Regions from separate parts of the Pseudomonas sivasensis genome, predicted to be linked through region 3. Evidence: predicted binding sites of a transcription regulator. Region 3 holds the regulator's gene; each other region holds the start of a gene.
The links. Region 3 encodes sigma-54, which starts transcription at its own class of promoters, with help from an activator protein. Its sites were predicted from a motif close to ANTGGCATNNANNTTGCTNT; they were not measured.
Positions count from the first base shown of each region.

Region 1: glnK (P-II family nitrogen regulator) is a predicted target of sigma-54. The motif match lies at 3,875-3,894, and genes of this name have one in related genera.
Region 2: LRO94_RS21460 (circularly permuted type 2 ATP-grasp protein) is a predicted target of sigma-54. The motif match lies at 2,488-2,507, and genes of this name have one in related genera.

Region 1 covers NZ_CP090029.1:6,089,003-6,099,699, forward strand. The annotation lists gene xerC (tyrosine recombinase XerC) at 1-91, shown strand, start outside; gene LRO94_RS27810 (HAD family hydrolase) at 88-783, shown strand; gene sutA (transcriptional regulator SutA) at 890-1,216, opposite strand; gene LRO94_RS27820 (secondary thiamine-phosphate synthase enzyme YjbQ) at 1,319-1,744, opposite strand; gene LRO94_RS27825 (ammonium transporter) at 1,956-3,293, opposite strand; gene glnK (P-II family nitrogen regulator) at 3,328-3,666, opposite strand; gene LRO94_RS27835 (accessory factor UbiK family protein) at 4,088-4,348, shown strand; gene LRO94_RS27840 (YifB family Mg chelatase-like AAA ATPase) at 4,574-6,070, shown strand; gene LRO94_RS27845 (methyl-accepting chemotaxis protein) at 6,074-8,050, opposite strand; gene LRO94_RS27850 (LysR substrate-binding domain-containing protein) at 8,228-9,148, opposite strand; gene LRO94_RS27855 (NorM family multidrug efflux MATE transporter) at 9,301-10,697, shown strand, end outside.
Region 2 covers NZ_CP090029.1:4,754,157-4,764,853, reverse strand. The annotation lists gene LRO94_RS21485 (translation initiation factor 2) at 1-122, shown strand, start outside; gene LRO94_RS21480 (YkgJ family cysteine cluster protein) at 285-539, shown strand; gene LRO94_RS21475 (START domain-containing protein) at 581-1,186, shown strand; gene LRO94_RS21470 (hypothetical protein) at 1,290-1,526, shown strand; gene LRO94_RS21465 (ribonuclease E inhibitor RraB) at 1,741-2,082, shown strand; gene LRO94_RS21460 (circularly permuted type 2 ATP-grasp protein) at 2,540-3,949, shown strand; gene LRO94_RS21455 (alpha-E domain-containing protein) at 3,955-4,905, shown strand; gene LRO94_RS21450 (transglutaminase family protein) at 4,902-5,705, shown strand; gene LRO94_RS21445 (c-type cytochrome) at 5,909-6,715, opposite strand; gene LRO94_RS21440 (acetyl-CoA C-acetyltransferase) at 7,357-8,562, shown strand; gene LRO94_RS21435 (3-hydroxyacyl-CoA dehydrogenase NAD-binding domain-containing protein) at 8,579-10,697, shown strand, end outside.
Region 3 covers NZ_CP090029.1:1,202,064-1,212,760, forward strand. The annotation lists gene LRO94_RS05290 (hypothetical protein) at 1-408, shown strand, start outside; gene LRO94_RS05295 (superoxide dismutase) at 410-1,021, shown strand; gene LRO94_RS05300 (ZIP family metal transporter) at 1,055-1,948, shown strand; gene LRO94_RS05305 (HPr family phosphocarrier protein) at 1,986-2,258, opposite strand; gene rapZ (RNase adapter RapZ) at 2,275-3,132, opposite strand; gene ptsN (PTS IIA-like nitrogen regulatory protein PtsN) at 3,135-3,599, opposite strand; gene hpf (ribosome hibernation-promoting factor, HPF/YfiA family) at 3,612-3,917, opposite strand; gene LRO94_RS05325 (RNA polymerase factor sigma-54) at 3,993-5,486, opposite strand; gene lptB (LPS export ABC transporter ATP-binding protein) at 5,684-6,409, opposite strand; gene lptA (lipopolysaccharide transport periplasmic protein LptA) at 6,409-6,942, opposite strand; gene lptC (LPS export ABC transporter periplasmic protein LptC) at 6,929-7,501, opposite strand; gene LRO94_RS05345 (KdsC family phosphatase) at 7,510-8,034, opposite strand; gene LRO94_RS05350 (KpsF/GutQ family sugar-phosphate isomerase) at 8,035-9,009, opposite strand; gene LRO94_RS05355 (ATP-binding cassette domain-containing protein) at 9,321-10,130, shown strand; gene mlaE (lipid asymmetry maintenance ABC transporter permease subunit MlaE) at 10,130-10,697, shown strand, end outside.

The DNA.
Region 1 (10,697 bases), 1.2 Mb from region 3:
GATCTACACCCATCTGGACTTCCAACACCTGGCAACGGTGTACGACAGCGCCCATCCACGGGCCAAACGCATCAAGGGCGGCGACTCATGAGTATCAAGCTGATCACCTTCGACCTGGACGACACACTCTGGGACAACGTACCCGTCATCATCAGCGCCGAGGCGTCGATGCGCGAATGGCTGGTCGTGCATGCCCCCAACGTCGGCGACCTGCCACTGGAGCATTTCGCCAGCCTGCGCCAACAGGTGCTGCAGCGTCATCCGGAGCTCAAACACCGCATCAGCGTGTTGCGCCACCGGGTGCTGATGCACGCCTTCGAGGAGGCCGGATATCCACAGCCGCAAGCCACGGAAATGGCAGACGTGTGCTTCGACGCGTTCATTCACGCCCGTCATCAGCTCACGCCCTTCCCTGAAGCCGAGCCGATGTTGCAAGCGCTGCGCCAGCACTTTCTGCTGGGCGTGATCACCAATGGCAATGCCGATGTGCAGCGTGTGGGCCTGGCTGACTACTTTCACTTTGCGCTGCGCGCTGAAGATATTGGTATTGCCAAGCCAGATGCGCGGCTGTTCCAGGAAGCGCTGCAACGCGGCGGAGTGGATGCCAGCGCAGCGGTGCATGTTGGCGACCATCCCGGGGACGACATTGCGGGGGCGCAGCAGGCGGGGCTGCGGGCCGTGTGGTTTAACCCCAGCGCCAAGGTGTGGGAGGGGGATAAACGCCCCGACGCGGAGATTCGTAGCCTTACGGAGCTGCCGGAATTACTCCGCAAGTGGCAGTAGTACTAGAGATCCCAATATGGGGATCACCACGAAGCTCAAATAAATCAGCAAGCATGAAAAAGCCCGCAGCGACGGCGGGCTTTTTCTTACAAGCAGGTGACTGACCTCAGATAGGTCGGCTGCCGTACTTGTTATCCGGCTTCTTGGGTGGGTCTGCCACCACGTTAGCCTCGACTTCCTGCACTCTGCCGCCTTTAGCGAGGAATTCTTCCATCGCACGGGCCAGAGCATCGCGCTCTTTGTTCTTGGCCTCAACGCTCGGCAATTCATCTACCGAAACAGCTGCCTTGGCTTTGCCTTTGGCCGCAGGGGCAGGCGCATCATCGCCACCATCGTCGTCCGCAACGTCTTCCGCTGCTGCTTCAAGACCTTCTTCGGTGTCGTCTTCGTCACCTACTTCGAGTTCGTCGTTTTCCAGATCATCGTCGCTCATGTTCTACCTCATGACTTGCGAAAAGCAGATTAGTTATAGCCCAGCTTCGCCCTCTGTCGAGGTCGCCAGGGAAAAATCAACATCCACTGGATAACCAGTGGCTTACGCCCCGTCACCGTGCAAGGTGGCGAGGACTTTACGAGCACCGCCATGATCACGGTGCTCGCCCAGATAAACACCTTGCCAGGTACCCATCGCCAAGCGGCCGGCCTTGACCGGCAAACTCAGCTGGCAGCCCAGGAGACTGGCCTTGAAGTGCGCCGGCAGATCATCCGGACCTTCGTCATTGTGTTCGAACCCGGCACGGCCTTGCGGCACCAGCAAGTTGAAAAAACGTTCGAAGTCACGGCGAACCGCCGGATCGGCATTCTCGTTGACGGTCAGAGAAGCCGAGGTGTGCTGCAACCACAGGTGTAACAGGCCCACACGACACGCCTTCAATTCAGGCAAGCCGGCAAGCAACTCATCGGTCACCAAGTGAAAGCCCCGGGGCTTGGCCCGCAGGGTAATCAGGGTCTGTTGCCACATAGAGTTCTCCGCCCATCGGCGCGCATTCTAGCGCGCTCTGGGAAAAAACAAAGTGCCGAATACGCCTACGTGCCTGTAAGACATTCGCACACTGAAAAGTGCCGTGTGCGGCCGATCACAAACTTTGCGCAAAAACCGGCACAGCGTCTTACGACTGACAAACGCCAGGCAAAAAAATGCCCGGCAAGCCGGGCATTTTTTTTACGCGCACTTACAAGTTGTAGCCGCGTTCGTTGTGTTGCGCCAGGTCGAGGCCGACAGCCTCTTCCTCTTCGGTAACACGCAGGCCAATGACCATATCGAGCACCTTGAGGATGACGTAGGTGACGATCGCCGTGTAGATCACGGTGAAGCCAACACCCTTGCACTGGATCCAGACTTGAGCCGCGATGTCAGTGACGGTGCCGAAGCCGCCCAAAGCAGGGGCTGCGAATACACCTGTGAGGATCGCACCGACGATGCCGCCGATACCGTGCACGCCGAATGCGTCCAGGGAGTCGTCGTAGCCCAGCTTACGCTTGAGGCTGGTCGCGCAGAAGAAGCAGACCACACCGGCCACCAGGCCGATTACCAGAGCGCCCATCGGGCCAACGGTGCCGGCGGCTGGTGTTACAGCTACCAGACCAGCGACTACGCCCGAGGCGATGCCCAGTGCACTTGGCTTGCCGTGAGTGATCCACTCGGCGAACATCCAGCCCAACGCCGCAGCAGCGGTAGCGATCTGAGTGACCAGCATCGCCATGCCAGCAGTGCCGTTGGCCGCAGCAGCGGAGCCGGCGTTGAAGCCGAACCAACCGATCCACAGCATTGCCGCGCCCACCAGGGTGTAACCCAAGTTGTGCGGTGCCATCGGGGTGGTAGGGAAGCCTTTACGCTTGCCGAGCACGATGCACGCCACCAGCCCAGCCACACCGGCGTTGATGTGCACCACGGTGCCGCCGGCAAAGTCCAGCACGCCCCAGTCCCACATCAGGCCGCCGTTGCCGCTCCAGACCATGTGCGCGATTGGCGCATAAACCAGGGTGAACCAGATGCCCATGAAGATCAGCATCGCAGAGAACTTCATACGCTCAGCGAAGGCACCGACGATCAGCGCCGGGGTGATGATGGCGAAGGTCATCTGGAAGGTGATGAACACCGCTTCCGGGAACAACGCCGCAGGCCCGGTGATGCTGGCTGGGGTCACACCCGCCAGGAACGCCTTGCCCATGCCGCCGAAGAAGGAATTGAAGTTGACCACACCCTGTTCCATACCGGTGGTATCGAACGCAATGCTGTAGCCGTAGACGACCCACAGGATGCTGATCAGGCCAGTGATGGCGAAGCACTGCATCATCACCGACAGAATATTTTTGGAGCGGACCATGCCGCCGTAGAACAGCGCCAGGCCGGGAATGGTCATGAACAGCACCAGTGCGGTGGCGGTCAGCATCCAGGCGGTGTCGCCAGAGTTGAGGACTGGAGCAGCCACTTCGTCTGCCGCCATGGCCAGGCTTGGCATTACGATGGACAACAGGGCTCCGAGCCCTGCGAATTTACGCAGAGTCATATTGTTTTCTCCTGGGGCGTTGGGGTTTGGCGGCTTAGATTGCGTCGGTATCGGTTTCGCCGGTACGGATGCGAATAGCCTGTTCCAGATTGACCACGAAGATCTTGCCGTCACCGATCTTGCCGGTGTTGGCGGCCTTGGTTATCGCTTCGATAACCCGGTCAAGATCCTTGTCGTCAATGGCGACATCAATCTTCACCTTCGGCAGGAAATCGACTACGTATTCCGCGCCGCGATACAGCTCGGTGTGACCCTTCTGCCGACCGAAGCCCTTGACCTCAGTAACGGTAATGCCCTGCACGCCGATCTCGGACAGCGACTCGCGTACATCGTCCAACTTGAACGGCTTGATGATGGCAGTGACTAGCTTCATGAAAACTCTCTCCCGAATTGGTGGACTTGCCCCAGGAAAACAAACCCGTCTCAAGTCTAAGCGCAGTGCCTGGCTTTGTAACGCATCGTCGCAAGGGCAGTTGCCTTCGCGACGCCAGCGAACCACTGGTGACGAAACCTGTACCCCTGATCCGTCGGCGCACTGCATTCGTCACAGCGACTGCATCAGTGCATGGGTCATGATCGTCTAAGCAGAAACCTTGCCAGCTCCGTAAAAATCACTGAAATCAGTCCTTTGCCCACTTAACCTCACCCACAGGACTATTTGGCAGCTGCAATGCGCACGAAAACAGTGCGCCGTCGCACAGCCCGATGCGCGAAAAGCGTGCGCTGCAGGCCGCGAAAAAGACTATAGACGCTGCGTGATACACTGCCCGCCAACAGTTTCCGGAATATTTCCCATGCTCGCGCCCAAAGACCTACTCGACGCCCTGAGCGGCCACGCCTCTCGCCTGTTCAGCGGCGAAACCCCTCTGCCCCGCAATGAAATCGAAAGCCAGTTCAAGGCCTTGCTGCAAAGCGGTTTCAGCAAGCTCGACCTGGTGAGCCGGGAAGAGTTTGATAGCCAAATGGTGGTGCTGGCCCGCACGCGTGCGCGGCTGGAGAGCCTGGAGGCGAAGGTGGCTGAACTGGAAGCGCGGCTAACCCCAACGGCCGAGTAACTGACGCAACGAGGCCAAAATGTGGGAGGGGGCTTGCTCCCGATGGCGATGGGTCAGTGACATATTTATCAACTGACCCACTGCTATCGGGGGCAAGCCCCCTCCCACATTTGTTCTGCGTCGTTCTCTGGATACGTTCTGTAAAACCTCCCTCCCTCGCTAGCCCCACCGCTCGTCTACCCTTGAAAAACCCGCAGGAAGCGGCCTCTCTTTCAAGGAACGAGCATGTCCCTCGCCATCGTCCACAGCCGCGCCCAGATCGGCGTAGAAGCCCCAGCCGTCACCGTCGAAGTGCACATGGCCAACGGTCTCCCGTCCCTCACGCTGGTGGGCCTTCCCGAAACCGCCGTCAAGGAAAGCAAGGACCGAGTACGCAGCGCCATCCTCAACTCCGCCCTGCAATACCCCTCCCGCCGCATCACGCTCAACCTCGCGCCCGCCGACCTGCCCAAGGACGGCGGGCGTTTTGATTTGGCGATTGCCTTAGGGATCCTCGCCGCCAGTGTGCAGGTGCCAGCGTTGATGCTCGATGACATTGAATGCCTGGGTGAGTTGGCGTTGTCCGGCGAAGTGCGTGCGGTCAAAGGTGTGTTGCCAGCCGCTTTGGCGGCGCGCAAGGCTGGGCGCACCGTGATAGTGCCGCGGGCGAATGCAGAGGAAGCTTGCCTGGCGTCGGGGCTGAAGGTGATTGCCGTGGATCACTTGCTGCAGGTCGTGGCGCACCTCAACGGACAAGTGCCGATTGAGCCCTATAAATCCGATGGTTTGTTGTACCTGAACAAGCCCTACCCGGATTTGAGCGAAGTGCAAGGCCAACTCTCCGCCAAGCGGGCGTTGTTGATTGCAGCAGCGGGCGCACATAACCTTCTGTTCAGCGGGCCACCGGGCACCGGCAAGACCTTGCTTGCCAGCCGCTTGCCCGGTTTGCTGCCTCCGCTGAGCGAGCAGGAGGCCCTGGAAGTGGCGGCAATTCAGTCGGTGGTCAGCCTCGCACCGCTGAGCCATTGGCCGCACCGGCCGTTTCGCCAGCCGCACCACTCTGCGTCAGGGCCCGCGTTGGTGGGTGGTGGATCGAAACCGCAGCCTGGGGAAATCACCATGGCTCATCATGGCGTGCTTTTCCTGGATGAGTTACCGGAGTTTGATCGCAAGGTGCTGGAGGTTTTGCGTGAGCCATTGGAGTCAGGGCATATCGTGATTTCCCGCGCCCGCGACCGTGTGAGTTTCCCAGCGCGTTTTCAACTGGTGGCAGCGATGAACCCCTGCCCTTGCGGGTATATGGGCGAACCCACTGGGCGTTGTCGCTGTACACCGGAGCAGGTCCAGCGGTATCGCAATAAACTGTCTGGACCGTTACTGGATCGGATTGACTTGCACCTCACCGTGGCGCGGGAAACAACTGCGCTGAATCCAACCCAGCAGGTTGGAGATACGACGGCAACGGCCTCAGCCCAGGTGGCCGAGGCTCGGGAGCGCCAGCAACAGCGCCAAGGCTGTGCCAACGCCTTTCTTGATCTGCCGAGGCTGCGTGAGCACTGCCAACTTTTGAAAGCCGACGAAGGCTGGCTGGAAAGCGCCTGCGAGCGACTGACATTGTCGCTGCGTGCGGCTCATCGGCTGCTCAAAGTGTCACGCACGTTGGCGGACCTGGATCAGGTGGATGCCATCACGCGGGACCACTTGAAGGAGGCCTTGCAGTACCGCCCGGCCTCCCTCAATTGAGCCTCAGCGAAAGCGATCCACCTCATGACGCAAGCCCGCCGCCAACGTCTCGAGCTCCTTAGCCGTAATCGCCAGGTTCGACACCACTTCCCGCTGCTCGCTGTTGGCCAGTGCGATGCTCTGCAAGTTGCTGCTGAGCAATGTCGCGGTGCTGCTCTGCTCCTGAGTCGCCGTGGTAATCGCCGCGAACTGCTGACCGGCCGAACGGCTCTGCTCGTCGATACGTGCCAGGGCCGACGCCACGTCGGCGTTGCGCGACAGGCCTTCCTGCATCAACGTGTTGCCGTGCTCCATGGTGCTGATGGCGTTGCCGGTTTCCCGCTGAATGCTCTGGATCATCCCGGAAATTTCATCGGTGGCTTCGCGGGTACGCGAGGCCAGGTTACGCACTTCGTCAGCAACCACGGCAAACCCACGGCCCTGTTCACCTGCGCGAGCAGCCTCGATGGCGGCGTTCAGCGCCAGCAGGTTGGTCTGTTCGGCGATGGAGGTGATCACACCGACGATGCCGCCGATTTCCTGAGAGCGCTGGCCCAGGGTATTGATCACCGTGGCCGTGCTATTCAGCGCGGTCGCGATATGTTCCAGCGACGACGACGCCTCCTGCATCGAGGTGCGGCCGATGCGGGTTTGCTGGGCATTCTCTTGAGCCAGACGCTCGGTGTTGCCCATGTTGTCGGCGATATTCAGCGAAGTGGCGCTGAACTCTTCCACCGCACCAGCCATGCTGGTGATTTCGCCAGACTGCTGCTCCATGCCGTCATAGGCCCCGCCGGATAACCCGGACAGTGCCTGTGCACGGCTGTTGACCTCTTCGGCCGCCTTGCGGATATGGGAAACCATGGTCGAAAGCGCTTCACCCATCTGGTTGAAGCTACGGGCTAGTTGGCCGATTTCATCATGGCTGGACACGTTGAGGCGCGCACTCAAGTCCCCCGCGCCCAAGGCTTCGGCCTGGCGCACCAGATCACTCAGCGGCTGCAGTTTGCTGCGCAGCAACCAGACCGTGGCGCCTACCGCCAGCAACATCGCCAGTATGCTGCCGATCACCAGGCGAATACCGACCGCCCAGGTCACTGCACGGATTTCAGCTTTCGGCATGCTCGCGACGACGGCCCAAGGACCGCCGTCGAACGGTACCGAAACACTGTAGAAGTCTTCGTTCTTATCGCTCCAGAAGCGGCCTTTGCCTGGGGTCTTGGCCAGGTCCAGCATCACCGCAACCGACTGGTCCAAGGCCTGCACACCCGCGGGCGGTACCAGCCAACGCTTCTGCTCGTCGAGCAACGCCAAGGAGCCGGTCTGACCGATGCGGAAGCGCTTGAGGTTCTCAAACTGCGCGGCCTGGGCGTCGGTGTAGTCAAAGCCGATGAACAACACAGCGATCACTTTGCCGCTGCTGTCTCGTACGGGGCTGTACTGGGTCATGTAGGAGCGATCGAACAACACCGCGCGGCCGATATACGCCTGACCACCGAGCACGCGCTGGTAAGCCGGACCCTGGCGGTCAAGCACGGTGCCGATGGCGCGGCTGCCGTCCTGCTTGGTCAGGGAAGTGCTGACGCGAACAAAGTCGTCGCCGCTGCGCACGAACACCGTGGCCACGCCGCCGGACATCTGCTTGAACTCATCGACTTCAGTGAAGTTGTTGTTGAGCACTTCGCTGCCCAGCAACAGGCTCGGCGTCTGGACCCCAGCCACCGCGACCATTTGATCAGCCTGCACACGCAACCCGGCGCTGAAGCGCTTTTCAAACAATCCGGTCAGACGCTGGGTGCTCTCGCGCAGCGTGCTGTGGAAGGTATTGAGTTGGTCGGCCAGCAGTCGTGCCTCGCTGGCCAAGTGTTCCTCGCGGGTATCGAGGTTGGCGGAGTCAAGGGAACGCAAGGCGAAAACAGTACTGCCGCTGATGACGACAGCCAAAATCACGGCTAATGCAAGACCTAACTGCGAGGCGATCCGGGCGCGAGGTTGAGACATGAAAGCTCCTGGCCGAGGCCAGGATCATCCTGATCTCATAGCGCTGCTCGGCAAATTATCTGGTGGGAAACGTTGGTGCACGATGGTTCCAACACCCCTACTTCGGCGGCGCTTTGCAATACTTGAGCGAATCGCAGGGGTATCACGCAAACGGTTGCGTGATAGAGCCAGAATTATTCAATCAAGCCGTTCGACATCGGGCAAAACCATGGCCTGCACTTCGCTCTGGAGGAAATCCGCCAAGCGTCGCAAGCGCTCGCCGCCCGGACGGGTTTTCGGCCACACCAAATAGTAATTTTCCCTGCTCGCTACCGCCGTCGGCAACGGCAAGCTTAAACGTCCCTGCGCCACATCCTCGGCCACCATCAGCAGATCGCCCATGGAGACGCCATAACCGCGAGCGGCGGCGATCATGCCCAGCTCCAGGGTATCGAACACCTGCCCACCCTTGAGCGAAACCTGATTCGAAAGCCCCATGCGCTCCAGCCAATTGCGCCAGTCCCTGCGGTCGGGCGTGGGGTGCAGCAACTCGGCACCGGCGAGTCGATTTACATCCCATGGGCCATCGTCCAACAGATTCGGCGCGCCCACCGGTATCAACAGCTCAGGAAACAAATAGCTGGCCTCCCAATCCGCCGGAAAGTGCCCGTAGCTCAACAGCACCGCACAGTCGAACGGCTCCTGGTTGAAATCCACTTCATCCACATTCATCCAGGCGCTGGTCAATTGCACTTCATTGCCTGGCTGTAATGCGCGGAAGCGACTGAGGCGCGCCAACAACCACCGCATAGTCAGGGTCGACGGCGCTTTCATGCGCAGGATGTCATCTTCGGCGTTCAGGGTATGGCAGGCCCGCTCCAGCGCCGCGAACCCCTCGCGCACACCGGGCAACAGCAGGCGCGCCGCTTCCGTGAGCTGTAGGTTACGGCCGCTGCGCTGGAAGAGGCGACAGGCGAAATGCTCTTCCAGCGTGCGGATATGTCGGCTCACCGCACTTTGGGTAATCGACAGTTCCTCGGCGGCGCGGGTAAAGGAGTTATGCCGGGAGGCCGCTTCAAATGCACGCAAGGCATAAAGAGGAGGAAGACGACGAGACATGAGGAAAGCTCCGACAGCAGGATGCCGAAACCGTACCAGAATCAGTCAGGCATGAGTTTTAATCATGTAGATGATCGCTTTTATCCCTTTGTGCAATGAGCTGAGAGGGCCGAGAATCCAACCCTCTCCAACCCTCTGACTTTCTGAGTGTGATGATCATGCAGCATCCAGCGCGTAACGAACTCTGGGCCATTCTGCGGCTGTCTGGGCCGTTGATTGCCTCACAGTTGGCGCACATGCTGATGGTGCTGACCGACACTTTGATGATGGCTCGCCTGAGCCCTGAAGCGCTGGCCGGTGGTGGCCTGGGCGCAGCGAGCTATTCGTTCGTGTCGATCTTCTGCATCGGAGTGATTGCCGCCGTGGGCACCTTGGTGGCAATCCGTCACGGCGCTGGCGACATCGAAGGTGCCACTCGCCTAACCCAGGCCGGGCTCTGGCTCGCCTGGCTGATGGCCTTGGCGGCGGCACTGCTGTTATGGAACTTGAAGCCGGTGCTGCTGATGTTCGGCCAGACCGATACCAACGTGCAGTCGGCGGGGCAATTCCTGACCATGCTGCCGTTCGCCCTGCCCGGCTACCTGAGTTTCATGGCCTTGCGCGGATTCACCAGCGCCATTGGCAAAGCCACTCCGGTGATGGTGATCAGCCTCGGCGGCACGGTGCTGAACTACCTGCTCAACCACGCCTTGATCGAAGGTATGTTCGGCCTGCCGAAGCTCGGATTGATGGGCATTGGCTTGGTCACTGCCATCGTCGCCAATGGCATGGCCCTGACGCTGATGTGGTACATCCGCAGCAACCGCGCTTACGCCGCTTACCCGCTGAGCGCCGGCCTGCTGCGCCTCAACACCCAGTACTTGCGCGAGTTGTGGCGTCTGGGCCTGCCGATTGGCGGCACCTATGCAGTAGAAGTCGGGCTGTTTGCCTTTGCCGCGCTGTGCATGGGCACCATGGGGAGTACGCAATTGGCGGCGCATCAGATTGCCCTGCAAATCGTCTCGGTGGCGTTCATGGTGCCGGCGGGCATGTCCTATGCAGTGACCATGCGCATCGGCCAGCACTATGGCGCCGGGCAGTTGCTGCAAGCGCGCATGGCCGGTCGTGTCGGCATCAGTTTTGGCGCGGCGGTGATGTTGGGATTTGCCTTAGTGTTGTGGCTGTTTTCCGACCCGCTGATCGGCCTGTTCCTCGACCATGACGACCCGGCATTCCACGAGGTGATCGTGCTTGCCGTCAGCCTGCTGGCCGTCGCGGCCTGGTTCGAGCTGTTTGATGGCGTCCAGACCATCGCCATGGGCTGCATCCGTGGGCTCAAGGATGCCAAGACCACCTTCCTGGTGGGCCTGGGTTGCTACTGGTTAATCGGCGCGCCTTCGGCGTGGTTGATGGCTTTCACCCTAGGCTGGGGGCCGACCGGCGTGTGGTGGGGATTGGCGCTGGGGCTGGCGTGTGCGGCTGTAAGCCTGACTTGGGCGTTTGAAGCGAAGATGAAGCGCATGATTGGTCTGGAAGGTGCAGTACCCGAAACCCGCCAAGGGTTCCGGGC
Region 2 (10,697 bases), 2.5 Mb from region 3:
CCGACAACAGTGCCTTCCAGATCAATGGACGTCTGCTCAGCAATGAGATGAAGCTACAACTGCGGAACGAAGAGCGCCGTGACGTGGAAGGTGCCGCGCTGGAATTCGAGTTCAAGCAATAAACGTTTCCTATAGACGTGACGCAGGCCAATGACCATCTGTCGCAGACTGGTCAGTCATGTTTTTTTTATGCGAAAAACCCCTGTTAGACCATTTTAAAACGGCTGTTTAAGGGCGTACTCTAGCCCGGCCATCCCTATTGAGTCGTCGAGGACCTGCTGGTCATGAATTGCCGTGAAGGCTGTGGCGCTTGCTGCATCGCTCCCTCCATCAGTTCGCCATTACCCGGAATGCCCCATGGCAAACCGGCGGGCGAACGCTGCCTGCACCTGTCGGTCGAACAGCTGTGCCAACTGTTCGGCCAACCGGAGCGCCCGGCGGTGTGCAGTGATTTCAAGGCGGATATCGATGTCTGCGGCACTGATCAGGCCGATGCGATACGGTTGATCGGCTGGTGGGAGCAGATGACGGCGGCTTGATGGGCTTTACTATCGGAACTTCAACAATAAGGAATACAACAATGGGTTCGCTGAAACGAATGGCTGTGCTGTGCGGGTTTACGGTGTTGTTCGCTGCCACTGCCCAGGCTGAGGATTGGCAAGTCGCGAAGGATGAGGACGGTATCAAGATTTCCCTGAGCGAAATCGCCGGCTCCAAGTACAAGGCGTATCGCGGTGTGACCGTGATCAAGGCCCCCGTGGCCAAGATCCAGGCCCTGCAGGAAGATGTGGCAGGCGCCTGCTCATGGATTCATGAGTGTAAATCCCAGAAGTTGGTGGACAGGAAAGGCGATGAGGCCTGGACCTACACCCAGTTCAAGGCGCCGTTCCCGGTGACCGATCGCGATTCGTATATCCATGTCACCACCACCAAGGACGCCGATGGCAGCGTGACCCGCAAGTTGCAGGGCGTGCCTACCTACAAGCCTGAAGAGAAAGGTTACGTGCGTGTTGCCCAGGTTGAGGGTTTCTGGAAGCTGGTGCCTAAAGGCGCCAATGAAACCGAAGTCACTTATCAGGTTCACACCGAGCCAGGCGGCAGCGTGCCTTCGTGGTTGGCGAACAAGTTTGTGGTGGACGCGCCGTTCAACACTTTGAAAGCCTTGAAAGAACACGCTGAAAAATAAGTGCAGTTGATCAGGTGTCTCCGGACTTGAGCGGAACGTTTTCCGAGCCCTCAAGGTCCAGATAGTTGTAAGCCCAAACACGGGTTTTATCGAGGAGGCACCGATGCAAAAGTGGCAGATTACCTTCGTTGATGATCACGGCGTCCAGTCCGTGGAGCAGTTCACCTGCGACCAAAAGCCCAGCCTCGAAGATGCGGCACACATGATTCGCAACAAGTTGGTCCCCGTCGCAGCAGAACTCGACCTCAATGACCTGGAGGGCCGCAAGCCCGAGCCTACGGTCAAGATCCTGAAAGACCAGAACAGTATCCAGATCCTCGATATCTCGCCCGCCGTCTGAACATTCCCGCTATGCCATCCATGCGCCTCTGGTGGAGGTGATAGCTTCGCGCTACTCTGCAAGTGAGATCAGCGAATGAATCGCTAAGGTCTGGTCTTGTCAGCTACATGCTTGTTTTCCTGCGGTGATGTTATTGCCGTGGTGCCCGCGCCAGCAGCGCGCGGGGCTTTGGGAAGCACGGAAAGTCTATCCATCAGTTTGAGGAGGACGTTTCATGAGCACAGCCTATCAAGAAGACATCAGCACCAACGTTCTGCGCCGCATGAAAGAGGGCGGCTTCGACTTTTCACGCTTCCACCCCATCGAGTTCTACGCCATTTTCCCGGATGAGGAACGGGCGCGCAGGGCTGCGGGTGAGTTTCGTGGAGAATCACTGAATGCCCAGGTCAGCGCGCGCGACGATGGCGCCTGGTACCTGGAACTGAGCAAAATCATGTTCGCCACCTACGACGGCATAGGAGACTTCGAGCAGGACTTTGAGGCGGTGGTCGAGCCGCTGGGCGGGATCATTGAAGGATGGGGCGTCAAGCAGGAGGTGCGTGGGTTACCCATGTAGCGCAATTGTATGAGTAACGCAGCGTATCGGCTGACCTTAGGGTCGGCCGATTTTGTATGGGTTGCGAGAAAATTCCTGGAACTTGCGCTGCCTTTTCGTGCACCAAAAAAAAAGCCATCCTAAAAGGATGGCTGAAAGGGAAGACCTTAGGAGTCAGTCAGTACACGAGCTGTCACGGTACCGAGTGTGCAAGGGGTAAAGCTGTAGGAAAGATCCTGTTCAGCTGATGGAGGCGATTATCCGCACCCTTCGTCGGGCAGTGAAATCAACTCTGGCTATGCTGTTGATAGTCAAAGCCTGCATTGCGATGAAGCGTGCAGCAATGCGACGGGCGTTCTGCGCACCAGGACGGTGCGATCAGCGCTGCGCTTTTATTTAACTCACTGATTTTTAAGTGTTTATGCCGCTGGCACGGGCCTTGCGATGGTTCTTGCGTCCGGGTGACAAGGAGTACGGCATGATCCGCACTTATTACGACGAAATGTACGATGGCGCGGGGCAGGTCCGCCCCCATTACCGCGAGTTCGCCCGCTGGTTAGCCGAGACCCCTGCAGAACTGCTGGCCCAGCGCCGGCGTGAAGCCGATTTGCTGTTTCATCGCGCCGGTATCACCTTCACGCTTTATGGCGACGAGCAGGGCACCGAACGCCTCATTCCTTTCGACACCATCCCCCGCAGTATCCCCGCCAGTGAGTGGCGAATTGTGGAGCGCGGCTGTATCCAAAGGGTCAAGGCGCTGAACATGTTCCTTGCCGACCTGTACCACGAGCAACGCATCATCAAGGCTGGGATCATCCCCGCCGAACAGGTGTTGGCTAACGAGCAATACCAGTTGGCGATGCAGGGTTTGGACCTGCATCGCGACCTGTATTCCCACGTCTCCGGGGTCGACCTCGTACGCGATGGCGACGGCACTTACTACGTGCTTGAAGACAACCTGCGCACACCGAGCGGCGTGAGCTACATGCTCGAAGACCGCAAGATGATGATGCGCCTGTTCCCCGAACTGTTCGCCGCCCAGCGCATCGCGCCCATCGACCACTATCCCAACCTGTTGCTCGACACCCTTAAAAGCTCCAGTCCTTTGGATAACCCCAGCGTGGTGGTGCTGACGCCAGGGCGCTTCAACAGCGCGTTCTTTGAACACGCGTTCCTTGCCCGGGAAATGGGTGTGGAACTGGTGGAGGGCGCCGATCTGTTCGTACGTGATGACCGCGTCTTCATGCGCACCACCGACGGACCTAAGGCGGTGGACGTGATCTACCGCCGTCTCGATGACGCGTTCCTCGACCCGCTGGCCTTCAACCCGGATTCCATGCTCGGTGTGCCGGGCCTACTGGCGGCCTATCGCTCCGGCAACGTGGTGCTGGCCAACGCCATCGGCACCGGGGTGGCGGATGACAAGTCGGTGTATCCCTTCGTTACCGAGATGATCCGTTTCTATCTGGATGAAGAACCGATCCTAAAGAACGTTCCTACCTTTCAATGCCGTAAGCCTGACGAATTGTCCCACGTACTGGCCAACCTGCCGGACCTAGTGGTCAAGGAAACCCAAGGCTCCGGCGGCTACGGGATGTTGGTGGGGCCGGCGTCCACGGCGGCTGAAATCGAAGCGTTCCGGGCGCGAATCAAAGCCAAGCCTCATGCCTATATCGCACAGCCGACCCTGTGTTTATCCACCTGCCCGACCTTTGTCGAAAACGGTATCGCCCCGCGCCACATCGACCTGCGCCCGTTTGTGCTGTCCGGCAAGGAAACCCGTGTGGTGCCGGGTGGCTTGACCCGTGTGGCGCTGCGCGAAGGTTCGCTGGTGGTCAACTCGTCCCAGGGCGGCGGCACCAAAGACACCTGGGTGGTTGAGGACTGAATGCCATGTTGAGTAGAACTGCCTCGGATTTGTATTGGATGTCGCGCTATCTGGAGCGTGCGGAAAACCTCGCGCGCATGCTCGATGTCAGTTATTCGCTGTCGCTGATGCCCCAGGATGGGCGTGGCGATGGCCTGCATGAATTAGCCATGCCGCTGCTCATCACCGGCACCCTGGATGATTACCGCGAGCGCCACGGTGAATTGCATGCCGAACGCCTGCTGCACTTCTTTGCCCTGGACGCGGCCAACCCGGCGAGCATCTACAGTTGCCTCGGCTCGGCGCGGGCCAGCGCCCATGCGGTGCGTGGGCGAATTACCGCCGACATGTGGGAAAACATCAACGCCACTTGGTTGGATATTCGCGATATCGCTCAGCAAGGTCTCAGCCGCTACGGTATGAGTCGCTTCTGTGAGTGGGTTAAGGAACGCTCCCATCTGTTTCGAGGGGCGACCTACGGCACCATCATGCGCAACGATGCATTCCGTTTCATTCGTTTGGGCACCTTTATCGAACGCGCTGACAACACCCTGCGTTTGCTTGATGCGCGCTATGAAATGGCCGGCGACCGTGCTGAAGCCGTCACCGATGGCACGGCCCACGCCTACTATCAATGGAGTGCCTTGCTGCGGGCGTTGTCGTCGTTCGAGGCCTACACCGAGATCTATCGCGACGCCCCTGGCGCCCGGCAAGTCGCCGAATTATTGCTGTTACGCGCCGATGTGCCGCGCTCGCTGCGTGCCTGCAGTGAAGAAATCGACCAGATCCTTGCCAGCCTGCCCGGCCTCAACGGTCGACCGGCCCAGCGCTTGGCCGCCGAAATGGACGCGCGCCTGCGCTTTACCGCGATCGATGAAATCCTTGAGGAAGGCCTGCACGCCTGGCTGACCGACTTTATCCCCCTGGTCCGCCAATTGGGCGACGCCATCTACAGTTCCTACCTGGAGGCGGCATGAGACTCTCCATCAGCCACGAAACCACCTACCACTACGAGGACCAGGTTCGCGCCAGCATCCAATACCTGCGCCTGACGCCCCATGACAGCGAGCGTCAGCACGTGCTCAGTTGGCAACTGGACCTGCCGCGCCCGGTGCGCGCCCAAGTGGACCCTTTCGGCAATATCCTGCACGTGTTGACTCTGGACGAACCCCATGACGCCATCATCATCGGCGCCCGTGGCCAAGTGGATATCGACGAATTACGCGAAGCCGAGCATGAGAGCCAGTCGGCGTTTCCGTTCCTGCGTTGCACGCGCCTGACTGAACCGGATGACGCCTTGCGTGGCTTTGCCGCACAGCATTGTCGTCAGCGTCGTGATCGCACCGCGCTGATCGATCTGATGCACGCGCTCAACCAAGCGATGGTCTACACGCCAGGCGCTACTGAGATCGACACCTGCGCTGCCGAGGCCTTCGCTGGGGCTGCGGGCGTGTGCCAGGACCACACCCACGCGTTCCTGGCCTGCGCACGCAGCCTGGGCATTCCTGCGCGGTATGTGTCGGGGTATTTGTACACCGAAGACAGTACGCATCTGGCCAGCCACGCCTGGGCCGAAGCTTGGTTGGATGACGCCTGGTACAGTTTTGACGTGACCAACCAATTGGCGCGCCCGGAGCGGCATCTCAAGCTGGCTGTGGGACTGGATTACCTGGATGCCTGCCCCGTACGCGGCATGCGTCGTGGCGGCGGGCATGAGCAAATGCACGCCAAGGTGTTTGTGGCGCCGACGCCGGTGGTTTCTGTGCAGCAGCAATAAATGATGAGTGGGTCGTGGCTTGTTGGGGGGAGAGAGCTTTCTTTGGTGAGCGGGTTTGCCCCGCGCTGGGCTGCGAAGCAGCCCCAAGACCATCCGCCGCGTAATGCCTGCCCGACAAAATTCTGCTGTATTGGGGCTGCTGCGCAGCCCAGCGCGGGGCAAGCCCGCTCACTACACGAAACTGTCTTTCGAAGGAGGCTGGCTCAGGGCTGCTGCTTACGCCCCGCCATATGCTTCAAATACCCCACCAATAAATCCAGCTCGCTGTCAGGCAATACACTGGCAGCGAACGCCGGCATCTTCGCCTGGGGCCAATGCCTCAAACTCTGCGGATCACGGATATAGCGCTTTAGGAAATCCCCACCGAAATATTCGGTAGGGCTGTAGGGGATATTCAGATCCGGACCCACCTGCGCATCGCCTGCACCATTGAGGCGATGGCAGGCCAGGCAGTTTTTCTGGAACAGTGCAAAGCCCTGGTTGATGGGATCATTCGCCGCCAGTTCCGGATCGGGTAGCAGCGCGGGGAAGCGCTCGGCTACGGTCTTCAATTGCTTGATTGTCGAGACTTGAAACGGCCACTGCTCGGGGCTGATGTGCCCTGCTTGCGGGTCGGTCCACACCAGATAAAACGGGCCGGCACTGTGTTTGCCATCGGCCAGGGCGGGCCACGGTTTGGCCGGATCTTCCACGGCCAACCACGCGCGCGCGCCGTGTTGTTCCAGCAGCGGTGCGGCGGTCAGTTCTGCAGCGAAGCCATCCAGGGCAACGGCTTGCACATGGCTCTGTGGCGTTAGGCCTGGTAAGAGCACCGCCAGCGGCACCGCGCGAAAGGTCATATTGCGCTTGTAGGAAACGTCATCGACGATCTGCACCGTCTGCGCATCCGGATGCTTGAGCAGTTCGGCGGTCTGCCAGGTCTTGCGGGTGTGGTCCAGTTCGATAGTCAATTGCGCCGCGGCTGCGGGCAGAGCAAGCAACAAGGCTAAGAGTGCGAAGATCGGTTTCAAGACAGAGGCCCCGGGTTAAGTGGCGATGGGGCTCACGATACCGGAAAAACGCGCGTAAAAAGGCAGCCCCTGCAACGGGGTCGCTATGCACGAAGTCCCGGCAGGTGCTGCCAAAAAGCTGCAATCCTGATGCACAAAGCGCGGAGGATAGAGGGTCACCCAATGACCTTGGTCAAATTGGGCAGGATCAGAATCAGTGTGGTGGCGAACAGAATAAGTCCCGCCTGACGTACTTTCGAATGCTTGAACATGGCTGACTGCCTTTTGTTGTTATTCCTGAGCGTCAAATACGTGCCGTTTTATTTCAGTATGGCGCTATGACGTGTCACTTTTCTTACAGTTGCTCCAGCAAAACCCGGCAGCAACATCTTACTGATTGAACCTTAGAGCCCTCGTTCTTCGCGGCTTAGATCCATTTCATATCAGCTAATCAGGATTTCAGCTTAAAAAGGCATGAGGCAGAACGCCATCTTGGCGCCAATGCCTTGGCTAGACAGCTAAAACGATTAATCAGCCTATGCGCTTAGGGGCCTACCGTTCGTCCGAGCGTGGGGGTCAAAAGCAATGAGCGCATCCGTCATTGAAACCGTGTCAATCGGGCCTAAGGTAAGGGCACTACTGCGCAATGGTTCGAGGATGTCATGACCCAAGCTTTGATCTTTGATGCGATACGCACGCCCCGGGGCAAAGGCAAGGCAGACGGCGCCTTGCACAGCGTGAAACCGGTAAATCTGGTGGCAGGTCTGCTCACGGCGCTGGCGCAACGCAGCGACCTCGACACCCACCAAGTGGATGACATCGTGCTCGGCTGCGTCACCCCAGTGGGCGACCAAGGCGCCGACATCGCCAAGACCGCCGCCTTGGTAGCGAACTGGGCGATCAGCGTCGCTGGCGTACAGGTCAACCGCTTCTGCGCCTCGGGCCTTGAAGCAGTGAACCTGGGGGCGATGAAAGTGCGCTCCGGCTTTGAAGACCTGGTGGTGGTTGGCGGAGTCGAGTCTATGTCCCGTGTGCCCATGGGCAGCGATGGCGGTGCCTGGGTGCTGGACCCGCAGACCAACCTGCACAGCCACTTCACACCCCAAGGCATCGGCGCGGATCTGATCGCCACCCTGGAGGGTTTCAGTCGCCAGGATGTCGATAGCTTTGCCCTGCAGTCCCAGCAGAAAGCGGCCAGGGCCAGTGCCGACGGTTCCTTCAGCAAGTCGTTGATCGCGGTGCAGGACCAGAACGGTATTGTCCTGCTGGACCATGACGAATTTATCCGTGGCGACTCGACCCTTGAAGGCCTGGGCAATCTCAAACCGAGCTTCGAGATGATGGGGCAAATGGGCTTCGACGCTACGGCTCTGCGGGTCTACAGCCATGTGGAACGCATCAACCACGTACATACCCCGGGTAATAGCTCGGGCATTGTCGACGGCGCCGCACTGATGTTGATCGGCTCTGAAGCGAAGGGGCGCGAACTGGGCTTGCAACCGCGGGCGCGCATCGTCGCCACGGCAGTTACCAGCACTGATCCCACCATCATGCTCACGGGGCCCGCGCCAGCCACACGAAAAGCCTTGGCCAAGGCCGGTTTGCGCGTGGAAGACATCGATCTGTTCGAGGTCAACGAGGCCTTTGCCTCAGTGGTGCTCAAATTCATCAAGGACATGGGCATCAATGCCGCACGCGTCAACGTCAACGGCGGTTCCATCGCAATGGGCCACCCGTTGGGCGCCACTGGTTGCGCGATCCTTGGCACTCTGCTTGACGAGCTTGAAGTGCGCCGGCAGCGCTACGGCCTGGCCACCCTGTGTGTCGGCGGTGGCATGGGCATCGCCACTATTATCGAACGTCTCTGAGCCTAAGGAATTTCTAATGACCGATGCCATTCGTTACGAAAAAGGCCAGGACCAAATTGTGGTGCTGACTCTCGACATGCCCGGCCAGAGCGCCAACACCATGAACGGTGTTTACCGCGATGCCATGGCCGCTGCGGTTCTGCGCCTTGAGTCGGAAAAGGACCACATTGCCGGCGTGATTATCACTTCTGCAAAGAAGACTTTTTTCGCGGGCGGTGACCTCAATGAACTGATCAAGGTCGACAAGTCCCACGCCAAGGACTTCTATGAGAGCGTGTTGGTGCTTAAAGCGCAGTTGCGTCGCCTGGAAACCCTCGGCAAGCCGGTGGTGGCTGCGATCAACGGCGCGGCGCTGGGCGGCGGCTGGGAGATTTGCCTGGCCTGTCATTACCGTGTCGCGCTGGATGACAAATCGGTGCAGCTTGGATTGCCGGAAGTCACCCTCGGCTTGCTGCCGGGCGGCGGTGGCGTGGTGCGTATGGTGCGCATGCTCGGCTTGGAAAAAGCCCTGCCGTATTTACTGGAAGGTAAAAAAGTACGGCCGCAACAGGCGCTCCAGGCGGGGTTGATCAACGAACTGGCGGTGGACCGCGATGGCCTGCTGGCCAAATCCCGCGCTTGGATTCTCGGCAATTCCGAGGCTAAACAACCCTGGGACAACAAGGCGTACCAGATTCCCGGCGGCACTCCCTCGAACCCAAAAGTCGCGCAGATGCTGGCGATTACACCGTCGATCCTGCGCAGCAAAACCAATGGCTGTTTTCCGGCTCCAGAGAAAATCCTCTGTGCTGCCGTTGAAGGCGCTCAGGTGGACTTCGACACCGCGCACCTGATCGAAACCCGTTACTTCACCGAGTTGGTCACCGGGCAAGTGGCGAAAAACATGATTGGCACCTTCTGGTTCCAACTCAATGAAATCAACGCCGGCAGCTCGCGACCCAAGGGTTTTTCACCTTACGTGACACGCAAAGTGGGTGTGCTTGGTGCCGGGATGATGGGGGCTGGAATTGCGTATGTCAGCGCCTGTGCGGGGATCGAGGTGGTGCTCAAGGACGTCACCCAGGCCGCCGCCGAGAAGGGCAAGGCACATTCGGCCGCGCTGCTGGACAAGAAGGTCAGCCGTGGGCAATTGACCGCCGAGCAGCGGGAAGCCACCTTGGCGCGGATTTACCCTACTGCCTCGGATGCTGATTTGGTCGGCTGCGATTTGATCATTGAGGCCGTTTTCGAAGACCGTGAACTTAAGGCCAAGGTTTCGGCCGCCGCGCAACATGTGGTCGGAGCCGACGCGGTGATCGCCTCCAATACCTCAACGTTGCCCATCACCGGCCTTGCTAGAGCTGTGGCGGATCAAGGCAAATTTATCGGCCTGCATTTTTTCAGCCCGGTGGACAAGATGCCTCTGGTTGAAATCATCAAGGGCGCCCAGACCTCGGACGAAACCCTGGCCCGAGGTTTCGATTTCGTCCTGCAAATCAAGAAAACTCCGATTGTGGTCAACGACAGTCGCGGCTTCTTCACCTCGCGGGTGTTCGGCACGTTCACCAATGAAGGCATCGCCATGCTCGGTGAAGGTGTGGCCGCGCCGATGATCGAGACCGAGGCGCGCAAGGCTGGTATGCCGGTGGGGCCGCTGGCGGTGTCCGATGAAGTGTCCCTCAGCCTCATGAGCCATATCCGACAGCAGACGGCCAAGGATTTGCAGGCCGAAGGTAAGACGGTGCCAGGGCATCCGGCAACGGCGGTCATCGATCTGTTGGTGAATGAATACAAACGCGCGGGCAAGGCGGCGGGTGGCGGTTTTTACGAGTATCCCGCTGGAGGGCAGAAGTACCTGTGGCCGGAGTTGAAAGCCCGCTTTGAACGGCCGGGCCAGCAGATTTCGCCACAGGATGTGCGCGACCGTTTGCTGTTTATCCAAGCCATCGAAACTGTGCGCTGTGTGGAGGAGGGCGTGTTGATGTCCACCGCTGATGCCAATGTGGGATCGATCTTCGGCATTGGTTTTGCGGCGTGGAGCGGTGGGGCGTTGCAGTTTATCAATCAGTACGGCTTGAACGACTTCATCGCCCGTGCGCGTTATCTGGCTGAGCAATATGGGGAGCGCTTTGCGCCGCCAGTGTTGTTGCTGGAGA
Region 3 (10,697 bases):
ATCGAACGGGCCAATCGCTGCTTTATGCAAGGCGAGTTGGTTGACGCTCGCGAGGCCTATTTGCAAGCCCTGGCCTTGGCCCAGGTGTTGTTCGAACGCTGGGCGAATGCCGACGAAGCAGTGGCGGCTTGCGTCATTTCCCATCACAACCTGGCGGACCTGCATCTGCACTTGAATCAGCCTGAGGAAAGCGCCGAATACCTTTGCGCCATTCACCAGCGCTTGCTGCAGACCATGCAGGACGCGCGCCTGAGCCCGCAGCTGCGGGAGGCGGCCCTGCGCCAGAGCAGCAAGACTTACGTCGAACTGTTGAATTTCATCAGCGATCACGGCGAGTACCCGCGCACCCATCGCTTGCTGGGCGGTACTGCGGCGCAACCGACTACGCCTCAATACGGAGCACATTGATATGACCTATACCTTGCCTGCCTTGCCTTACGCCTACGATGCCCTGGAGCCGCATATTGATGCGCAAACCATGGAAATTCACTACACCAAGCATCACCAGACCTACATCAACAACCTTAATGCCGCCGTCGAGGGCACTGAGTTCGCCGGCTGGCCGGTGGAAAAACTGGTGTCCAGCGTGCACCAAATACCGGAAAAGCTTCGCGCAGCCGTGATCAACCAAGGTGGCGGTCACGCTAACCACTCGCTGTTCTGGGCGGTGATGTCACCTCAAGGGGGCGGTAAGCCAGAGGGCGCATTGGGCAAGGCAATTGACGAGCAAGTTGGAGGTTTTGATAGTTTCAAGGAGGCCTTCACCAAAGCCGCATTGACCCGCTTCGGCAGCGGCTGGGCTTGGCTGAGCGTTACGCCGCAAAAGACCTTGGTGGTGGAAAGCAGCGGTAACCAAGACAGCCCGCTGATGAACGGCAACACGCCGATCCTCGGCCTGGACGTATGGGAGCATGCTTACTATTTGCGCTACCAGAACCGCCGCCCGGAATACATCAATGCCTTCTACAGTGTTATTAACTGGCCAGAAGTTGCCGCACGCTATCAGGCTGCTATGGCCTGACATTTACCTCTATAACAAGATCTAAGGCCGACTATGGGCACTGAAACACTGGCGATCGGCAGCGTGCGACTGTTTCGCTATGCGCTTGGCTCGCTACTGCTACTGGCAGGTACTGCATTGCTGGTGGCCCACGGGCTGGCCTGGCTGGACCTTGAACCGCGCATCCTGCGTGCTTTGCAGGGCGGGGCGATCTGCGCGCTCGGTACTGCGCTGGGCGCGGTTCCGGTATTGGTGATTCGGCGGATGCCGGTGGCCGTGAGCGATACCTTGCTGGGCTTTGGGGCTGGCGTGATGCTGGCTGCAACCGCCTTTTCACTGGTGGTACCGGGTATCGCTGCTGCAGAAAGCCTGGGGCTTACGTCCTGGGGCGCGAGCGGGCTGATCAGTTTCGGCATTATGTTGGGAGCGTTCGGGCTGTATCTGGTTGACCGCAAGGTCTCCGGCGCGAGTCCAGAAATGCTGGTGGGCACGCCGGACAAACCGGTGATACCGCCGCGCATCTGGCTATTCGTGTTCGCTATCATTGCTCACAACATTCCGGAAGGCATGGCGGTTGGCGTCTCTGCCGGCGGCGGCATGCCGGATGCCGACAGCTTGGCCATGGGCATCGCCTTGCAGGATGTGCCCGAAGGTCTTGTGATTGCGTTGGTGTTGGCCGGGGCAGGGATGTCGCGGGCCAAGGCATTCCTGATTGGTGCTGCTTCAGGCTTGGTGGAACCGGTGTTTGCCGTACTCTGCGCTTGGCTGGTGAGCCTGGCCGAGGTGTTGTTGCCTTTGGGGCTGGCGCTGGCTGCCGGGGCGATGCTGTTGGTAGTGACCCATGAGGTGATCCCGGAGTCGCGGCGCAATGGCCACGAAAAGCTCGCCAGCTTGGGGCTCTGCATTGGATTTTGCTTGATGATGGCGATGGATACCGCATTGGGGTGAAGCCGTTGCGGCTTCACGTTTGTGTCAAAGGGTGAGGTTACTCACCCTCATCAAAGTAGTTGTTGATCAACGCCACCAGAGCTTCCATCGCTTCCTGGTCTTGCTCGCCTTCGGTCTTCAAATGAATTTTGGTGCCTTTGCCGGCCGCCAGCATCATCATCGCCATGATGCTTTTGCCGTCGACCATGCTTTCAGGTGTGCGTCCAGCCCTGATCTGGCAGGGGAACTGCCCGGCTACTCCGACAAACTTGGCCGAGGCGCGGGCGTGCAAGCCCAACTTGTTGATGATTTCAATTTCCAGAGCGGGCATCGCGCAGGTGTTCCTTTCAGCTAAGGTCGCGGTGGCGAACCTGGACGTTCTTGAGGGTTTGTTGCAGTGCTTGGCCCAAGCGCTCGGTCAGGTATACCGAACGGTGATGACCGCCGGTGCATCCAATGGCAATAGTGACATAGGCCCGGTTGCTCGCGGCAAAGCGCGGCAGCCACTTGAGCAGATAGCTGGAAATGTCCTGGAACATCTCCTCCACATCCGGCTGCGCGGCTAGGTACTCAGCCACAGGTAGGTCCAGCCCTGATTGGTCGCGTAACTCTGGCTTCCAGTAGGGGTTGGGCAGGCAGCGCACGTCGAACACCAGATCGGCATCCACCGGCATGCCACGTTTGAAGCCAAAAGACTCGACGAGAAACGCCGTGCCAGGCTCCGGCTGATTCAGCAGGCGCAGTTTGATGGCATCGCGCAGCTGGTAAAGGTTAAGGCCGGTGGTGTTGATCTTAAGGTCGGCGAGGTCAATGATCGGCCCCAGCAACTTGGTTTCGTCCTCGATGGCTTCAGCCAGAGAACGGTGAGGGCTGCTGAGGGGGTGGCGTCGACGGGTTTCGGAGAAGCGTTTGAGCAGCGTCTCTTCATCGGCGTCCAGGTACAGCACATCACAATGAATATGCTTGGCGCGCACTTCTTCCAACAGTTCCGGGAACCGAGAGAGGTGGCTGGGTAGGTTGCGGGCGTCGATCGAAACGGCAACCAGAGGTTGCGCCAGCTCGGTGTGGATCAGAGCGAGTTCCGCCAACTCCGGCAGTAGGCCGGCCGGCAGGTTATCGATGCAATAGAAGCCGTTGTCCTCAAGAACGTTGAGGGCGGTACTTTTACCCGAGCCGGAGCGGCCGCTGACGATGATCAAACGCATGATTACTGCCCGTTTTGCTCATCCAGGACAACTTGGTACAGCGCCTCATTGCTGCCGGCACTGCGCAGTTTGTCGCGTACTTCTTTGCGGTCGAGCATGCTGGCGATCTGCCGAAGCAGTTCCAAGTGCGCATCGGTGGCGGCCTGTGGGACCAACAGAACAAACAGCAGGTCGACCGGGGCGCCATCAATGGCATCGAAATCGATAGGCGCGTCCAAGTGCAGCAGCGCGCTGACAGGTGTCTCACAGCCTTTGAGGCGACAGTGAGGAATGGCGATGCCGTTACCAAAACCGGTGGAACCCAGTTTTTCACGAGCAATCAGAGCCTCGAAGACATCTTGCATCTCCAGTTCAGGCACTTGGCTGCTGATCAGGTTGGCAATTTGTTCGAGGGCTTTCTTCTTGCTGCCGCCCGGCACGTTCACGAGGGAACGGCCGGGGGTCAGGATGGTTTCAAGTCGAATCATGGGTGGGGAGTGTTAGCGGCCTGTGCCCTGAAGAAGGCTCTGCTGCTTTTCCTTATGCTTTTTAAGTTGGCGGTCGAGCTTGTCAGTCAAGGCATCGATTGATGCATACATGTCTTCATGCTCGGCGTTGGCGACTACTTCGCCACCGGGAATCTGTAGGGTCGCTTCGATTTTCTGCTGAAGCTTGTCGACCTTCATGATCACTTGCACATTGGTGATCTTGTCAAAATGACCCTCAAGCTTTTTCAGCTTTTGCTCGACATATTCGCGCAGGGGAGGGGTGACTTCTACATGGTGTCCACTGATGTTGACTTGCATACAGCTTCTCCTTCGTTGCCAGTGCATAAAGCGGCGGGTAGGAATACCCGCCACTGGAACGCTGTGGCCCGCCCGTCACATCAAACGCTTACGCTCGCTGGAAGGCGCGATCCCAAGGGATTCGCGGTACTTGGCGACGGTTCGACGGGCGACCTGAATGCCTTGTGCCTCCAGTAAACCAGCGATCTTGCTGTCACTCAACGGCTTTTTCTGATTTTCCGCGGCAACCAGTTTTTTGATGATTGCGCGGATTGCCGTGGACGAGCATTCGCCGCCTTCTGAGGTGCTGACATGGCTGGAGAAAAAGTATTTCAACTCATAAATACCCCGTGGGGTATGCATGAATTTTTGCGTGGTAACGCGGGAAATCGTCGACTCGTGCATGCCTACCGCTTCGGCGATATCGTGCAGAACCAAAGGCTTCATCGCTTCATCGCCGTATTCCAGGAAGCCGCGCTGATGCTCGACGATCTGCGTGGCGACTTTCATCAGGGTTTCGTTACGGCTTTGCAGGCTCTTGATGAACCAGCGCGCCTCCTGCAACTGGTTGCGCATGAAGGTGTTGTCGGCGCTGGTGTCGGCGCGTCGCACGAAACCTGCATATTGCGGGTTGACTCGCAGGCGTGGCACTGACTCCTGGTTAAGCTCCACCAGCCAGCGCTCGTTGTCCTTGCGCACGATCACGTCAGGAACTACGTATTCGGCCTCGCTGGACTCGATCTGCGAGCCGGGACGCGGGTTGAGGCTTTGCACCAGCTCGATGACCTGGCGCAGATCGTCTTCCTTGAGTTTCATGCGACGCATCAGTTGGCTGTAATCGCGGCTGCCGAGCAGGTCGATGTATTCGGTGACCAGGCGCTGGGCCTCGGCGAGCCATGGGGTCTTGGCGGGCAGCTGGCGCAGTTGCAGCTGCAGGCATTCGCTAAGGGTGCGCGCACCAATACCCGCGGGCTCAAATTGCTGGATGCGGTGCAGGACGGCTTCGATTTCGTCCAGTTCGATATCTAGTTCGGGGTCGAAGGCCTCAAGAATCTCTTCGAGTGTCTCGTCCAGATAGCCTTGGTTATTGATGCAATCGATCAGGGTGACGGCGATCAGGCGATCGGTGTCCGACATCGGTGCGAGGTTCAGTTGCCACAACAGATGGCTCTGCAGACTTTCGCCGGCGGACGTGCGGGTAGTGAAGTCCCACTCATCATCGTCGTTGCTGGGCAGGCTGCTGGCGCTGGTCTGGTAGACGTCTTCCCAAGCAGTGTCTACGGGAAGCTCGTTGGGAATGCGTTCGTTCCAATCGCCTTCCTCAAGGTTATCCACCGTAGGGGCGGTTTCCTGGTAGGACGGTTCCTGCACGTCTGCGTTGGGTTTTTGCTCGATGTTGTCGGCCAACGGGTCTGCATTATCGAAGTCGTCGCCTTCTTCCTGGCGTTCGAGCATCGGATTAGACTCCAGGGCCTCCTGGATTTCCTGTTGCAGGTCCAGGGTCGACAATTGGAGCAGGCGGATGGCCTGTTGCAGCTGCGGTGTCATCGTCAGCTGCTGGCCCATTCTTAGGACTAGCGATGGTTTCATGGCAGGGGCTTAACACCTTATTCGCCGGCGCAACGCGCCATCCACGACAGGGCGCGTGAGCGCCAAACATAAGCAAATTATATGCCTGATATCGAGGGCTTTGCCTAGAGCGCGGTAACAATAAAAAACCGGAGGTTTTCATTGACTCCCGCGCATCAGGCAAACGACCTGCCACCGCCTTGTTTGTGCAGGCGGCTTTACAGGCGAAACTCGTGACCCAGATACACTTCCTTGACCAGTTCGTTGGCCAGGATGGTGGCGGAGTCGCCTTCTGCGATCAGTTGACCATCGTTGACGATATACGCGGTTTCGCAGATATCGAGGGTCTCACGCACGTTGTGATCGGTGATCAGTACACCGATACCCTTGGCCTTGAGGTGATGGATGATCTGCTTGATGTCGCCAACCGAGATAGGGTCGACGCCGGCAAACGGTTCGTCCAGCAGAATGAACTTGGGGGCAGTGGCCAGGGCGCGGGCGATTTCCACGCGACGCCGCTCACCACCGGACAGGCTCATGCCAAGGTTGTCGCGAATGTGGTTGATATGGAATTCCTGCAGCAGGCTTTCCAGCTCCTGTCGGCGGCCGTCACGGTCCAGTTCCTTGCGAGTTTCAAGGATGGCCATAATGTTGTCGGCAACTGACAGTTTGCGGAAGATCGATGCTTCTTGAGGAAGATAGCCGATACCCGCGCGTGCACGACCGTGCATTGGCTGGTGGCTGACATCCAGGTCGTCGATCAGTACGCGACCCTGATCCGCCTGGACCAGGCCAACAATCATGTAGAAGCATGTGGTCTTGCCTGCGCCGTTGGGGCCGAGCAAGCCGACGATCTGGCCGCTGTCGATCGACAGGCTGACGTCGCGCACGACCTGACGGCTTTTATAGGCCTTGGCCAGATGCTGGGCTTTCAGGGTTGCCATTACTCGGCCTTCTTCTTCGGCTGGATAACCATGTCGATGCGTGGGCGCGGTGCGGTGACCTTGCTGCCATTGGCACGACCGGCGTTAGCGATCTGTTTCACGGTGTCATAGGTGATCTTTTCACCTTCCGTGGAGTTGCCATCGGGGCTGAGCACCTTGGCCTGGTCGATCAGCACAATGCGATTCTGCTGGGCGTGATACTGAATGGTCTTGCCGTAGCCCTTCATCGGGCCAGTGTCGGCAGCGGACTGCTTCTGTTCGAAGTAAGCCAGGTTGCCCACTGAGGTCACGACGTCGATGTCACCGGCTTGGGTACGCGTCAGTGTCACGGTATTACCGGTGATCTTCATCGACCCTTGGGTGATGATTACGCCGCCGGTATAGGTGGCAACACCTTGCTTGTCATCCAGTTGCGCATCGTCAGCCGAGATGTGGATCGGTTGCTGGCTATCGTTCGGCAGAGCCCAGGCGCTCACGCTTCCCAGTGCTGCGCCCAAACCGAGCAAAATAGGGAGAGTTTTAACGAGCCTCATACTGTCCTCTTACGTTCGATAGCAGGTGTATCCTGCTTTCTTTCAAATACGCTTTCATTCCCTTGCCAGTCGATACACCGCCAGCGCCGTCGATTCTAACGTCTTGCTCGGTCTGCGCATATTGCTTCTGCGGGAATACGGTCATGCGACTGCTGGTAATCACCGTGTCACGGGCTTTGGCGTCCGTGCGCGCAACACGTACCGAGTCAATCAGTTCTACCTCGGTGCCGTCGGGGTTCACCTCACCACGCTTGCTGGTGACATGCCACGGAAATTCGGTGCCGCGGTACAGGTTCAGGTCCGGATTAGTCAGCAGAGTGACTTCGGTGGCCTTCAAGTGCTCGACTTTGTCCGACGTCATTTCGTACTGCAGCTTGCCGTCGGGCAGGAACTGCACGCTATAGGCATTGGTGGCGTAATAGTCGATGGCCCCCTCGTCGACCTGCGCAACAGGCTGGTCGAGGAAGCGCCCCGGACTGATATTCCAGTAGCCCACCGCGAGGAACAGCGCGGCAATGACCCCGAATAACAGGAAGTTGCGAATCTTTTTGCTCAGCATAAAACGCTCTATAGGTAGGCGGCGTGGGCCGCTTCAAGGCTGCCTTGGGCTCGCAGGATCAGTTCGCAGAACTCGCGTGCTGCACCTTCGCCACCACGGGCGCAGGTGATGCCATGGGCGTGCTCGCGAACAAACGCCGCCGCATTGGCGACGGCCATGCCAAGCCCTACTCGACGAATGACCGGCAGGTCGGGCAGATCATCGCCTAAGTAGGCGACCTGCTCATAGCTTAGGTTGAGTTGGCCAAGAAGCTCGTCCAGAACTACCAGTTTATCCTCGCGGCCCTGATACAGGTGAGGAATCCCCAGGTTTTGTGCGCGGCGTTCCACAACGGGAGTTTTTCGGCCGCTGATAATCGCGGTTTGCACGCCTGCAGCCATCAGCATCTTGATGCCTTGGCCGTCGAGGGTGTTGAACGTCTTGAATTCGCTGCCGTCTTCGAGGAAGTACAGGCGGCCATCGGTCAGCACGCCGTCAACGTCGAAAATCGCCAGTCTGATGTTTTTGCCGCGTTGCAACAGGTCGCTGGTCATTTACATCACTCCCGCACGCAGCAAGTCGTGCATGTTCAGGGCGCCAACCGGGTGGTCGTCGCTATCGACAACCACCAGGGCGCCGATCTTGTGGTCTTCCATGATCTTCAATGCTTCGGCTGCCAGCATCTCAGGGCGTGCGGTCTTGCCGTGTGGCGTCATCACTGCATCGATCGTCGCAGTGTGGATATCGATGGTGCGGTCCAGGGTGCGGCGCAGGTCGCCGTCGGTGAAGACCCCAGCCAGGCGGCCATCAGCTTCAAGGATCACGGTCATGCCCAGGCCCTTGCGAGTCATTTCCATCAGCGCGTCCTTCAGTAAAGTGCCGCGCTGGACGTGGGGCAATTCATCGCCTGAATGCATAACGTTTTCCACTTTCAGCAGTAGGCGGCGGCCCAGCGCGCCACCCGGGTGGGAGAACGCGAAGTCTTCAGCGGTGAACCCGCGAGCTTCAAGCAGTGCAACGGCCAGAGCGTCGCCCATAACCAAGGCAGCGGTAGTGGAGGAGGTCGGTGCCAGATTCAGCGGGCAGGCTTCGTGGGCGACGTGAACGTTCAGGTTAACATCGGCAGCCTTGGCCAGCGTCGACTCCGGGTTGCCGGTGACGCTGATCATCTGGATGCCAAGGCGCTTGATCAGCGGCAGCAGGGTCACGATTTCGTTGGTGGTACCGGAGTTGGACAGCGCCAGGATGATGTCATCTTTGGTGATCATGCCCATGTCGCCGTGGCTCGCCTCCGCCGGATGCACGAAAAACGCCGTGGTCCCGGTGCTCGCCAGGGTGGCGGCGATCTTGTTGCCGACGTGGCCCGATTTGCCCATGCCGACCACGACAACGCGGCCCTTGCTGGCCAGAATCATCTCGCAGGCGCGTACGAAATCTGCGTCGATATGGGCCAGTAAGCCTTCTACGGCTTCGACTTCGAGGCGGATGGTGCGTTGTGCGGATTGGATAAGGTCGCTGGATTGGCTCATGTCTGAAATCGTATAGCCTGACGAAAAGTCGGCGATTATAGCGGTAATGATCAATTCCCTCACGCAAGTTCGTCAGGCTTTATTCAGCAGGGGACTGAGATCGATCCTCAGTCACACAGTCGGCAACGTTTTTTCCCTGTCCCCAAACTGAACTAGCGCTGTTCCGGCCTTGGGCGCCTTGTACCAGCAGTGATATAGTTCGCCGCCAGTTCGGTCCGCCCAGCCCATGTGGCTATCTATATGCGTCGCCGTTGCAAACGTTTGTCGCATGCGTGGTGTCTGAGTGAGAGGCTGCATCCCAAGGAGTTTAGATGAGTGCCGATAACGCCTACGCGGTCGAGCTGAAGGGACTGACCTTCAAGCGCGGGACGCGCAGCATCTTCAATAACGTCGATATTCGCATTCCCCGTGGCAAGGTCACGGGCATCATGGGGCCGTCCGGTTGCGGCAAGACCACGCTGTTGCGGTTGATGGGCATGCAATTGCGTCCCAGCGCCGGCGAAGTGTGGGTCAATGGCCAAAACCTGCCTACGCTGTCGCGCAGTGATCTGTTCGATGCGCGCAAGCATATGGGCGTGCTGTTCCAGAGCGGTGCGCTGTTCACCGACCTCGATGTGTTCGAGAACGTAGCGTTTCCGCTGCGGGTGCATACCCAGCTGTCCGATGAAATGATTCGCGACATTGTATTGCTGAAATTGCAGGCCGTCGGCCTCCGTGGCGCAATTGATCTGATGCCCGACGAACTGTCCGGCGGCATGAAGCGCCGTGTGGCCCTGGCGCGAGCCATTGCCCTCGATCCACAGATTCTCATGTACGACGAGCCCTTCGTCGGTCAGGATCCGATCGCCATGGGGGTGCTGGTACGACTGATCCGTCTGCTCAACGATGCCCTGGGTATCACCAGTATCGTGGTCTCCCACGACCTTGCAGAAACCGCGAGCATTGCCGATTACCTCTATGTGGTCGGTGATGGCCAGGTGCTGGGGCAGGGTACGCCTGAAGAGCTGATGAACGCCGACAACCCGCGCATTCGCCAATTCATGACCGGCGACCCCGATGGCCCTGTGCCTTTCCACTTTCCGGCAGCGGATTACCGCTCAGATCTTCTGGGGAAGCGTTGATGCGCAAAACATCTCTTATCGAGAAAGTTCGCCTTTTCGGTCGCTCCGGCATCGACATCGTCGAAGTGCTCGGCCGCTCGACGATTTTCCTGTTCCACGCCTTGCTCGGCCGCGGCGGTATTGGCGGTGGCTTTGGCCTGTTGATCAAGCAGCTGCATTCGGTGGGTGTGATGTCCCTGGTGATCATTGTGGTCTCCGGGGTGTTCATTGGCATGGTGCTGGCGTTGCAGGGCTTCAATATCCTGTCCAGCTACGGTTCGGAGCAGGCAGTGGGGCAGATGGTTGCCCTGACGCTGCTACGTGAACTGGGACCGGTGGTGACCGCGTTGCTGTTCGCCGGGCGCGCAGGTTCCGCGTTGACTGCCGAAATTGGCAACATGAAGTCTACCGAGCAGCTGTCCAGCCTCGAAATGATCGGTGTGGACCCGCTCAAATACATTGTTGCCCCGCGCCTGTGGGCCGGCTTTATTTCCCTGCCATTGCTGGCGATGATCTTCAGCGTGGTCGGTATCTGGGGCGGTTCGTGGGTAGCGGTGGACTGGCTTGGCGTCTACGACGGCTCCTACT